DNA from 4 places in the Streptomyces sp. NPDC040610 genome. Region 1 is predicted to be linked to each of the others. Evidence: riboswitches for the same ligand, from Rfam matches in the RefSeq annotation. Region 1 holds a riboswitch; each other region holds the start of a gene.
What was found. Region 1 has a riboswitch for cobalamin ahead of ACZ6AA_RS33305 (ABC transporter substrate-binding protein). Riboswitches for the same ligand answer to the same signal wherever they lie in the genome.

Region 1 (2,191 bases):
GATGCCGTCGCGGATCGGCGTCAGCTCCGCCTCGCCCCAGCCGAGGTGGGCCGCCACGGCCGACCACACGTCGGGCACGGAGATGTCGGCGGGGCCGATGGTGATGGCCACGGCGATGGAGAGGAACAGGACCGCGAGTCCGGCCAGGGAGAGGAGCGCACCGCGCAGCGCGGCACGCAGGCGGCCAGCCGGGGATGCCTGACGTACGTCACCTGGCGCGACCTCGTACGACGCGTCGCCGGGCGCGGTCTCGGACGACGACGCATCACCGGGCGCGGCCTCGGAGGACGCGTCACCGGCCACGGCGTCGCGCGAGCCGCCGTCCGCGGCGCCCCTCACTTCGTCAGGCCGAACTCGCGCAGCGCCGCCGCGACTTGTTCGATGCCGTCGACGGTGCGGACGCTCGGGTTCAGGGCCTGGCCGCTGAGCAGGACGTAGCGCTTCTTCTTCACGGCCGTGAGGTTCTTCGTGGCCGGGTTGGACTCCAGGAACTTGATCTTCTGGCGGGCGCTCTCGGCGGACTGGGACCTGCGGGTGAGGTCGCCGATGACGAGGACGTCGGGGTCGCGGTCGGCGATGGTCTCCCAGTTGATCTGGGGCCACTCCTCGCGGGTGTCGGCGAAGGCGTTCTGCACGCCGAGTTCGCGGGTGATGACGCCGGGGGCCCCGCAGCAGCCCGCGATGTAGGGGGACTCGGAGTTGGCGAACCAGTACATGAGGGTGGTGTCGGAGGCGTCGACGGACTTCTTGGCGCGCGCGGCCCGGGACTTGAGGTCCGCGATCAGCTTCTCGCCGCGCTTCTCCACGTCGAAGACCCGCGCGAGGTCGCGGATCTCGCCGTACACGGTGTCCATGGTGAGGGTCTTGGTGCGGGTGCCGTCGTCGTCACCGGCGTTGTCCTTGCCCGCGCAGTCGGTCGGCGAGACGTAGACGGGTACGCCGAGTTCGGTGAACTTGGCGCGGTCGGCGACGCCGCCCTTGCCGACCGTGTAGAGGAACGACGCGCTGACGAAGTCGGGCTCCTTGTCGAGCACCTTCTCCAGCGCCGGGTAGCGGTCGGCGAGCCGCGGGACCTTGGCGTTCTCCTTCTCCAGGCCCTTCAGGACGGGGTCCGTCCAGGTGCCGGTGCCCACCATGCGGTCGGCCAGGCCGAGGGAGAGGAGGATCTCGGTGGAGCCCTGGTCGAGGGAGACGGCCCGCTCCGGCGGGGCCTGCACCTTCGTCCGCTCACCGCACGCGGTGAGGGTGACGGGGTAGCCCGCCCGCGCCTTGTCCGACGTCTTCGCGGGCGAGCCGCCGCACGCGGTCAGCAGGACGAGGCCCGCGCTCAGCGAGGCGGCGAGGGATGTACGGCGAACGCGCCGCGTGGTCGAAGGCACACGTCTTCCCGAGTCTCAGGGCTCATGCGCGGAGCCTGGTCTGCGAACTCCGCCGCCCGTGCGGACGGCGGTGCCAGCAGGTCTTCGGACTCGGGTTCGTCCGGGCGGGGCCGCCTTCCCGGGGTCCGTGGACTCCCAGTGGCCGCTGGCCCCGCCCGTCCCCCTCACCGCTGCGCGTCAGTTCCGGACTTCCACCGGATTCCCCGACCCAGATGCGGGTACGACTGGCGTCCGCAAGCTATCACTCCGGCGCGGCATCACCCCTGGTCGGGGCGCGGCTCACCGCGGTAGGTGCCGAAGGACCACTTGTTGCCCTCGGGGTCGGCGACCGCGAACTCGCGGCTGCCGTACGGCTGGTCCTCGATCTCGCGGATCACCTTCACACCGGCGGTGGTGAGGCGGAGGTAGAGGTCGTCGACGTGGTCGGTGACGACGTACGCGCCGAACGTGCCCGGCCGCAGGCACCATTCGGCGGCCTTCGGGTCGTAGCTGCCGAGCATGACGCCGCCGCCCTCGGGCCAGTCGAGCTGGGCGTGGGCGACGCGGTCGCCGTCCTCGTAGACGGCGGTGCGCAGGAAGCCGACGGTGCCGACGAGGAAGTCGATGAGGGCGGGGGCGTCGTCGGCCTGGAAGGTGGCCCAGACGTCGGGCGCGCGCCGGTGCGCAGGGGCTTGGTCGGCCTGACCGGCCTGATCAGCCTGGCCGGTCTGCGGGCTCTGCGCGCTTTGCGTGCTCTGCGGGGTTTCGTTGCTGTTCATGTGTCCCAGTCTTCGCCGCCCGCGTGCCCTCCGGCTTGGATATTCCGGCACTCC
Region 2 (2,191 bases), on a different contig from region 1:
CTGCCACACCAGGAACATGCCGAGCACGCCGAGGACGACCGCGCCCAGCCACATCTCCTGCCGGTCGCCCACCGTGCCCGCGTCGCCGACCCCGGGCGGGGCCGCCGGATAGCGCAGCGCGGGGAACAGCGACACGGCGCAGAACGCGGCCGCGCAGAACGCGAGGGCGCGCGGCCACGGGTTGCCCCGCGGATCACGCCGGTGCACGAGCGCGTACGCGACGGCGAACAGCACGCCGATCGCGAGCCCCGCCACGACCAGCGCGATCACCAGGCCCGCGTGCTGGGTGGAGCGCGAGAACAGCTCCTCGTGGTGCTGGACGGCGCCACCCGCGGGCTCGTGCTCGTGCGAACGGGCCTCCTCGGCGCGGATCGCCTTGTCCATCAGGGGCTCGGCGAGCAGCAGCGAGAACAGTCCCGCGGCGAGCCCGCCGAGCGCTCCGGCGACCATCCCGCGACCGAGCAGCGGCAGCACGGGGGAGCCGCCGGTCCGGGCGCGGGCGGGGGCGCGGGAGGTGTCGGGGGGCGCGGATGTATCAGTGGTCCCGGGCGACTTGGGGGGTTCGCCGGAGAGGTCGGGGGAGGAGTCGGGGGAGGGATCGGGAGAGGGATCGGGGGAAGTGCCGGGAGCGGTGGGAGAGTTCGGGGAATTCGGGGACGTCGGCATGGTGCGTGCGGCCCCGATCAGTGGCAGGGAGCACCGAAGAGGTGCCGGCCGTCGTGAGCGAACTCGTGCAGGTAGTCGCCGGTCGCCGAGATCAGCGAGCCGTTGTCCATGAAGACGGCGTACAGGGCGATCAGTGCGACGATCGCCGCGGCCGCGGCGATCAGCCAGTCGCGGGTCTCGATCGTCGCGGACTGTATCGCCGCCGTGTCGCTGTGTGGTGCGCTGTGCGCAGACGTGACGGACATGTCGGTGGGCCTCCTTCTGGGGTTTCCACGCCCCATGGCAGGAGGACGACGGGTCAGTTCCTGACTTCCGCGCGCGGGCGAGCGGTGGCTCGCGCGGGGTAACAGTGGCGGGACCGTCCCGGAGTCGCACCGGGTTCCTGGCAACCGTCGCCTCGATGTATGGACTTGTCGCCCGGAGAGTCCCAGGTGGTCATGGACACTGTCAACCAGTCCTCGCGCCCCTGACGTGCGGACTCGTGTGCACGGCGCACGCCCCGGCGCGCGGCGGCGCGGACACAACCTGGCCCGGCCAACGACCCGCTCCCCCCGGAGTCGTCGACCGGGCTGGTCCTCGACCGCGCGCGCTCGAGCTGCGGGAGAAACCCGGCGCCGGCACGGGAGGCCTTGGATGGTCCCAACGGTGTGGCTGGTCCCAACGGTGTGGAATAAGGCAACTCCGGCCGGGGGCTTGGGCCGTAGGACAGACTCTAGAACGGAAGACGCCCGTGGCCTAGAGGGCTTTTGACGCCAAGTCCTCCTCGCGCTCCGCTGCGTTACGAGTCCCCGCCGAGCAATGTCGCGTCGTCCAGGGCGCCTTCGATCACCATTCCGGCGACCACGTCCATCACCAGGCGCTCCCGGCGCGCGTGCCGCCGCAGCGCCTCGAACGCCACGTCGAGGCCGGTCCGCCAGCGCTCGGCCAGTATCCCCTTGGCCTGCTCGATGCGGATGCGGCTGGTCAGGGCGGCCTGCAACTGCCGGGAGAGGTCGCGGTACTCGGCGTACGCGCGGTGGTTGTGCAACCCGACTCCGGCGGCGTCGGCGAGCGCCTGCGCGAGCACCAACGCGCTGTCCTCTTCGCCCTCTTGCGGACGGACGTGGGGCCGGTTCCCGTTCGGCGCCGGTGCCACGAAGACGTTCAGCGCGCCGAGCACCCGCTTGCGGGCCCGCAGCGGCACCGCGAACGTGGCTTCCACGCCTCGCGCGCGGGCCCGTTCCGTGAAGCCGGGCCAGCGGGCGAGCGCGTCGGCCGAGGTGAGCCGGACGGGCGGCACGGGGCAGCCGGTGCCGTAGGACTCCAGGCAGGGGCCGTCCACCGCCTGTGCTTCGAGGAGGTCCCGGGCCAGCTCACCGCCCTTGTCGCTGACGGCGAGGCGGACGGTGCTGCCGGCGTCGGCGTACATCACGCCCGCGGCGAGAACCCCGAGGAGTTCGGCGCAGTGCTGGCAGACGCGGCGCAGATGGCGCTGCGCGTCGAAGTCGTCGGCGGTGGTGTCGGCGGCCTCCACCAGGGCCTGCGC
Region 3 (2,191 bases), on a different contig from region 1:
TCGAGAAGATGGGCCTCGGCGTCGGTGCCGCGATCGTGAACTTCGTGGTCCTGACGGCCGCGCTCTCCTCCTGCAACTCGGGCATGTACTCCACCGGCCGCATGCTGCGCGACCTCGCGCTCAACGGCCAGGGCCCGAAGTTCTTCACCAAGCTCACCAAGAACGGCCTGCCGCTGGTCGGCACCACCGCCTCCGCCGCGCTGATGCTCGTCGGCGTGTGGATCAACTACCAGTGGCCGGGTGAGGCGTTCAACTACGTCGTCTCCTTCGCGACCATCTCCGGCATGTGGGCCTGGATCATGATCCTGGTCTCCCAGATCAACTACCGCCGCAAGGCCGACCGCGGGCTCGTCCCGCAGTCCACCTTCCGCGCGCCGGGCGCCCCGTACACGAGCTGGTTCGCGCTCGCCTTCATCGGCATGGTCATCGTGATGATGGGCATCGACAAGGACGCGCGGATCTCGCTGTACTGCGCCCCGATCTGGGCCGCGATCCTGTGCGTGTCCTACCTGGTCCTGAAGAGCCGCAACCCGGAGGCCGCGGCCTTCAAGAAGCGCGTGCACACCGGCCAGGCCGTTGAGAACGCCGCGAACGCCGCGGACGACGCACCGGTCACCAAGGACTGACCCCGGACAGCTCCTGTCCAGCATGCGGGCGGCCTCGTACCACACTTCGGTACGGGGCCGCCCCGCTGCTTATCCTGGCCGACATGCTGACCATCACCCAGGCCCTCCACGACCAGATCGTCGCGCACGCGCGCAAGGACCACCCCGACGAGGCGTGCGGCGTCGTCGCGGGCCCGGCGGGCAGCGACCGCCCCGAGCGCTTCGTCCCGATGCTGAACGCGGCCCGCTCGCCCACGTTCTACGAGTTCGACTCGACCGACCTGCTCAAGCTGTACCGCGACCTCGACGACCGCGACGAGGAGCCCGTCGTCATCTACCACTCGCACACGGCGACCGAGGCCTACCCCTCCCGCACCGACATCAGTTACGCCAACGAGCCGGGCGCCCACTACGTCCTCGTCTCCACCGCCGACACCGACGACGCGGGACCCTTCCAGTTCCGCTCCTTCCGGATCGTCGAAGGAGAGGTCACCGAGGAGGACGTCAGGGTCGTCGAGGCATACTGAGGCCGAGCTTCACGATTCACGACCCTCGAGGCGGCAGGACCCAGGAAGCCGGTGGAAATCCGGCGCGGTCCCGCCACTGTGACCGGCCGCGCCCCGCGCGCCCGGGAGTCAGGAACTGACCTGCCGCCTCCTCCACATGCACTCAGGGGACGCGGAAATCCCCTGGAGGAGGCCCGCACCCCATGCGTACCCGCGTACGTGCCCTCGCCCTGCCCGCCGCGGCGGCGATCCTGCTGCCGCTCACCGCGTGCTCGTCGTCCTCGTCGTCCGACGACGACTCCGGGAAACCCGACGCCAAGGCCGGATTCCCGTACACCGTCACCAACTGCGGGACGAGGACGACGTACGACGCGCCCCCGAAGCGCGCGGTCACCATGAACCAGCACGTGACGGAGATCCTCCTCGAACTGGGCCTCAAGGACCGCATCGCCGGGACCGCCTACCTCGACGACAAGGTGCTCCCCGAGTACGAGAAGGCGTACAAGTCGCGCCCCGTCCTCGCCAAGGAGTACCCCTCCTACGAGAAGCTCCTCGCCGCCGACCCCGACTTCGTGTACGGCGGTTACGCGAGCGCCTTCGCGGCGGGCGACGGCCGCTCCCGCGACGCCCTCGCCAAGTCCGGCATCAAGACCCGCCTCAACATCGAGGGCTGCGTCAAGAAGCCCGTCACGATGGACGACGTGTACCGCGAGGTGCGCGAGGCGGGCGCGACGTTCGGGGTCAGGGACCGGGCGGAGACGTGGGTGCGCGACGCCAAGGCGGAACTGGCCGCCACGGCGAAGAAGTCGGCGAAGGGCGGCAAGGCCCCCGCCGTCTTCGTCTACGACAGCGGCGACAAGACGGCCTTCACCGCGGGCGGCCGCGGCATAGGCAACGACATCATCGAACGCGCGGGCGCCCGCAACATCATGTCCGACCTCGACAAGCCCTTCGGCGACGCCTCCTGGGAAACGGTGGTCGACCGCCGCCCCGACGTCATCCTGATCTACGACTACGGCGCCTCCACGGTCGCCCAGAAGAAGAAGCGCCTCCTGGACGACCCGGCCCTCAAGGACGTCC
Region 4 (2,191 bases), on a different contig from region 1:
GAGCGGGGTTTCGGCCGGTGTGGTGCGCGTGTGAGTCACCGGGCGTCCTTCCTGAGCGGTTGTCGTTGTGGGGTTGCCTGGTTCGGCGGGCGCCGTCGGCCGCGCGTGGGCGCTCTTCGAACCAGGGCCGCGGCGTCGGGGCAGGCCGCGAGGGCAGGTGGACGCCGCCGCGGGAGGGGGGGACACGCGGGGTCGGCGCAGGGGGCGCGGGTGAGCGCGGGGGCACCTGGCCCGAGGGACCGTTTCCGTGCCGTCTTGCCGCCAACCCTGTTGGGGCGGGGGCGAGCATCGGCGTCGGCCGTCCGGTCTTCGGGTACGAAGTCGCTCGGAGTCGGCCACGCGGAAACAGCGGCACAACGCTGTGCCTGCTTCGCCGGGCCGCCTGAGGTGGTCCACGGCGATGGACATGCTTGCTTCAAGGGCGTGCGTACGACTGGAAAGTCAGGCGGGCCGCGGCGCGGGGCGTCGAAGGCGCGGGCCGCCGCGCACCGTTCACATCAGGGCAGGTCCGCCCCGCCCCTGTGCGGAGAACGGGCGGCTGCGGCTCCGCTCGTGCGGGAGAAGACGCGGCAAGGCATGCAGGGGACTCCCCGACGTTTCGGCTCCATCCTCGTGGGCCTCGTCGTGGTACCCGCGGACGGCGATCTGACTTCCGGGAGCGTGGGCTCGTCCGGTCACAGTGGCGGGACCGTGCCGGATTCTCACCGGCTTCCCCGTGCCGCAGGTTTGACGTCCCCATGTGTAGCAGCCGCTCCCGTCCCCGTCACCCCCTAGTGACCCCCACCCAGCCGCACCGGGCGGGGTGCCCTTACGGATTCCCACGGCCCTGTTCCGCGCGGATCGACAGCCCGTAGGCTGGCCGCAGCAGCTGGTTCGACCCGTCCGCCAGGCGGGGGCGTCGCAAGAGGGAACCCGGTGGGAGTCCGGGACTGCCCCGCAGCGGTGAGCGGGAACGACCGCCGTCACACGCACTGGGCCCGACGAACGGGGCCCGGGAAGCGACGGCCAGTAGGTGTCCTCCCTCGGGGGGCGGGTCCGCGAGTCCGAAGACCTGCCAACTGCCCGCGTGCGGACCACTCCGCGCACGGACATCCCGGTGACCTCGAGGGCGGGTCGGCGTACAGATCGGACGGACGATCGCGCCATGCCTCGCGGGGTCGATTCCGTCCCGTCCGTCATGCCTTCGCGCTCCCACCCCGTCGCCGGTACCTCAGGGCACCGCCCTGACCAAGGCGCGAAGGGGGCCATCGGTGCGGAACAACAGACCGCAGGAGATCATCGTGGACGGCAAGCCCATGATGGCTGTGGCCGTGAAGGAGTTCGAGAGTCTGCTCGCCACCCGCAGACAGCTCGGGAGCCAGACCGCGAGGCTGCGGATGCTGCGCGACACACTCGTCGACATGACCGAGTTCCTGGACACCCTGGTCGAGGCGCTCGACGACGACGCCCCGCCCCGGACGCCGAGTCCGGGCCCTCCGGACACCCGCCCGGCACTGGTCACCGAGATACGGCGACGCGCGCACCAGGTGCGTGCCATCACCGGAGCAGGGCGCACCGGACGCGGCGGTCACCCGACCGAACGCAGACTGGGCAAGGCCGAGGACACCGCCGACGGCAATGGGGACTGCTGATGCCGGAGTCCGCACCGCCCTTGACGCCCTCGCCCGGAGCGACGCACGCGTACAGCCCCTCGTTCGTCAGTAGTTCTCGGACGCCGCAACGGCGTCCTGCAGGAGGTGTCGGATGAGTTTCCGGCTCGCGGCGTACGCCGTGTGCGTCGAGGACGGCCGGGTGCTGCTCGCCCGGCACGTGCCGCCGAGCGGCGAGAGCAACTGGACTCTGCCGGGCGGCAGGGTGGAGCACGCGGAGGATCCGTTCGACGCGGTGATCCGGGAAGTCGCCGAGGAGACGGGCTGCGACGCGGTGGTCGAACGCCTCCTGGGCGTGGACTCACGGTTGATCCCCGCGGCGGACCGCGCCCCCGGCCTCCCCGACCACCAGAACGTCGGCATCTTCTACCACTGCCGCATCACCGGCGGCCACCTGCGCCCCGAACCGAACGGCGAGACCGCCGAGTCCCGCTGGACCCCGATCCCGGACGTCGCCCGCCTGCGGCGGTCGTCACTGGTCGACATCGGCCTCGACCTGGCACGGACGGTCCCGCCGACCGGGCATGTGGAGCCTGTCGCGG

Region 2: it holds a riboswitch for cobalamin, as region 1 does, so the genes downstream of both, ACZ6AA_RS16955 (CbtB domain-containing protein) here and ACZ6AA_RS33305 (ABC transporter substrate-binding protein) in region 1, are expected to answer to the same signal.
Region 3: it holds a riboswitch for cobalamin, as region 1 does, so the genes downstream of both, ACZ6AA_RS16625 (ABC transporter substrate-binding protein) here and ACZ6AA_RS33305 (ABC transporter substrate-binding protein) in region 1, are expected to answer to the same signal.
Region 4: it holds a riboswitch for cobalamin, as region 1 does, so the genes downstream of both, ACZ6AA_RS07185 (hypothetical protein) here and ACZ6AA_RS33305 (ABC transporter substrate-binding protein) in region 1, are expected to answer to the same signal.

Annotation. Positions count from the first base shown of each region.
Region 1 covers NZ_JBVIXA010000012.1:219,962-222,152, reverse strand. The annotation lists gene ACZ6AA_RS33310 (FecCD family ABC transporter permease) at 1-180, opposite strand, end outside; gene ACZ6AA_RS33305 (ABC transporter substrate-binding protein) at 336-1,379, opposite strand; cobalamin riboswitch at 1,438-1,623, opposite strand; gene ACZ6AA_RS33300 (VOC family protein) at 1,637-2,137, opposite strand; gene ACZ6AA_RS33295 (helix-turn-helix domain-containing protein) at 2,134-2,191, opposite strand, start outside.
Region 2 covers NZ_JBVIXA010000004.1:227,752-229,942, forward strand. The annotation lists gene ACZ6AA_RS16950 (CbtA family protein) at 1-450, opposite strand, end outside; gene ACZ6AA_RS16955 (CbtB domain-containing protein) at 684-911, opposite strand; cobalamin riboswitch at 946-1,095, opposite strand; gene ACZ6AA_RS16960 (ANTAR domain-containing protein) at 1,445-2,191, opposite strand, start outside.
Region 3 covers NZ_JBVIXA010000004.1:163,591-165,781, forward strand. The annotation lists gene ACZ6AA_RS16615 (amino acid permease) at 1-626, shown strand, start outside; gene ACZ6AA_RS16620 (M67 family metallopeptidase) at 710-1,132, shown strand; cobalamin riboswitch at 1,151-1,270, shown strand; gene ACZ6AA_RS16625 (ABC transporter substrate-binding protein) at 1,315-2,191, shown strand, end outside.
Region 4 covers NZ_JBVIXA010000002.1:63,511-65,701, forward strand. The annotation lists gene cimA (citramalate synthase) at 1-39, opposite strand, end outside; adenosylcobalamin (AdoCbl) riboswitch at 630-726, opposite strand; cobalamin riboswitch at 866-1,061, shown strand; gene ACZ6AA_RS07185 (hypothetical protein) at 1,251-1,631, shown strand; gene ACZ6AA_RS07190 (NUDIX hydrolase) at 1,744-2,191, shown strand, end outside.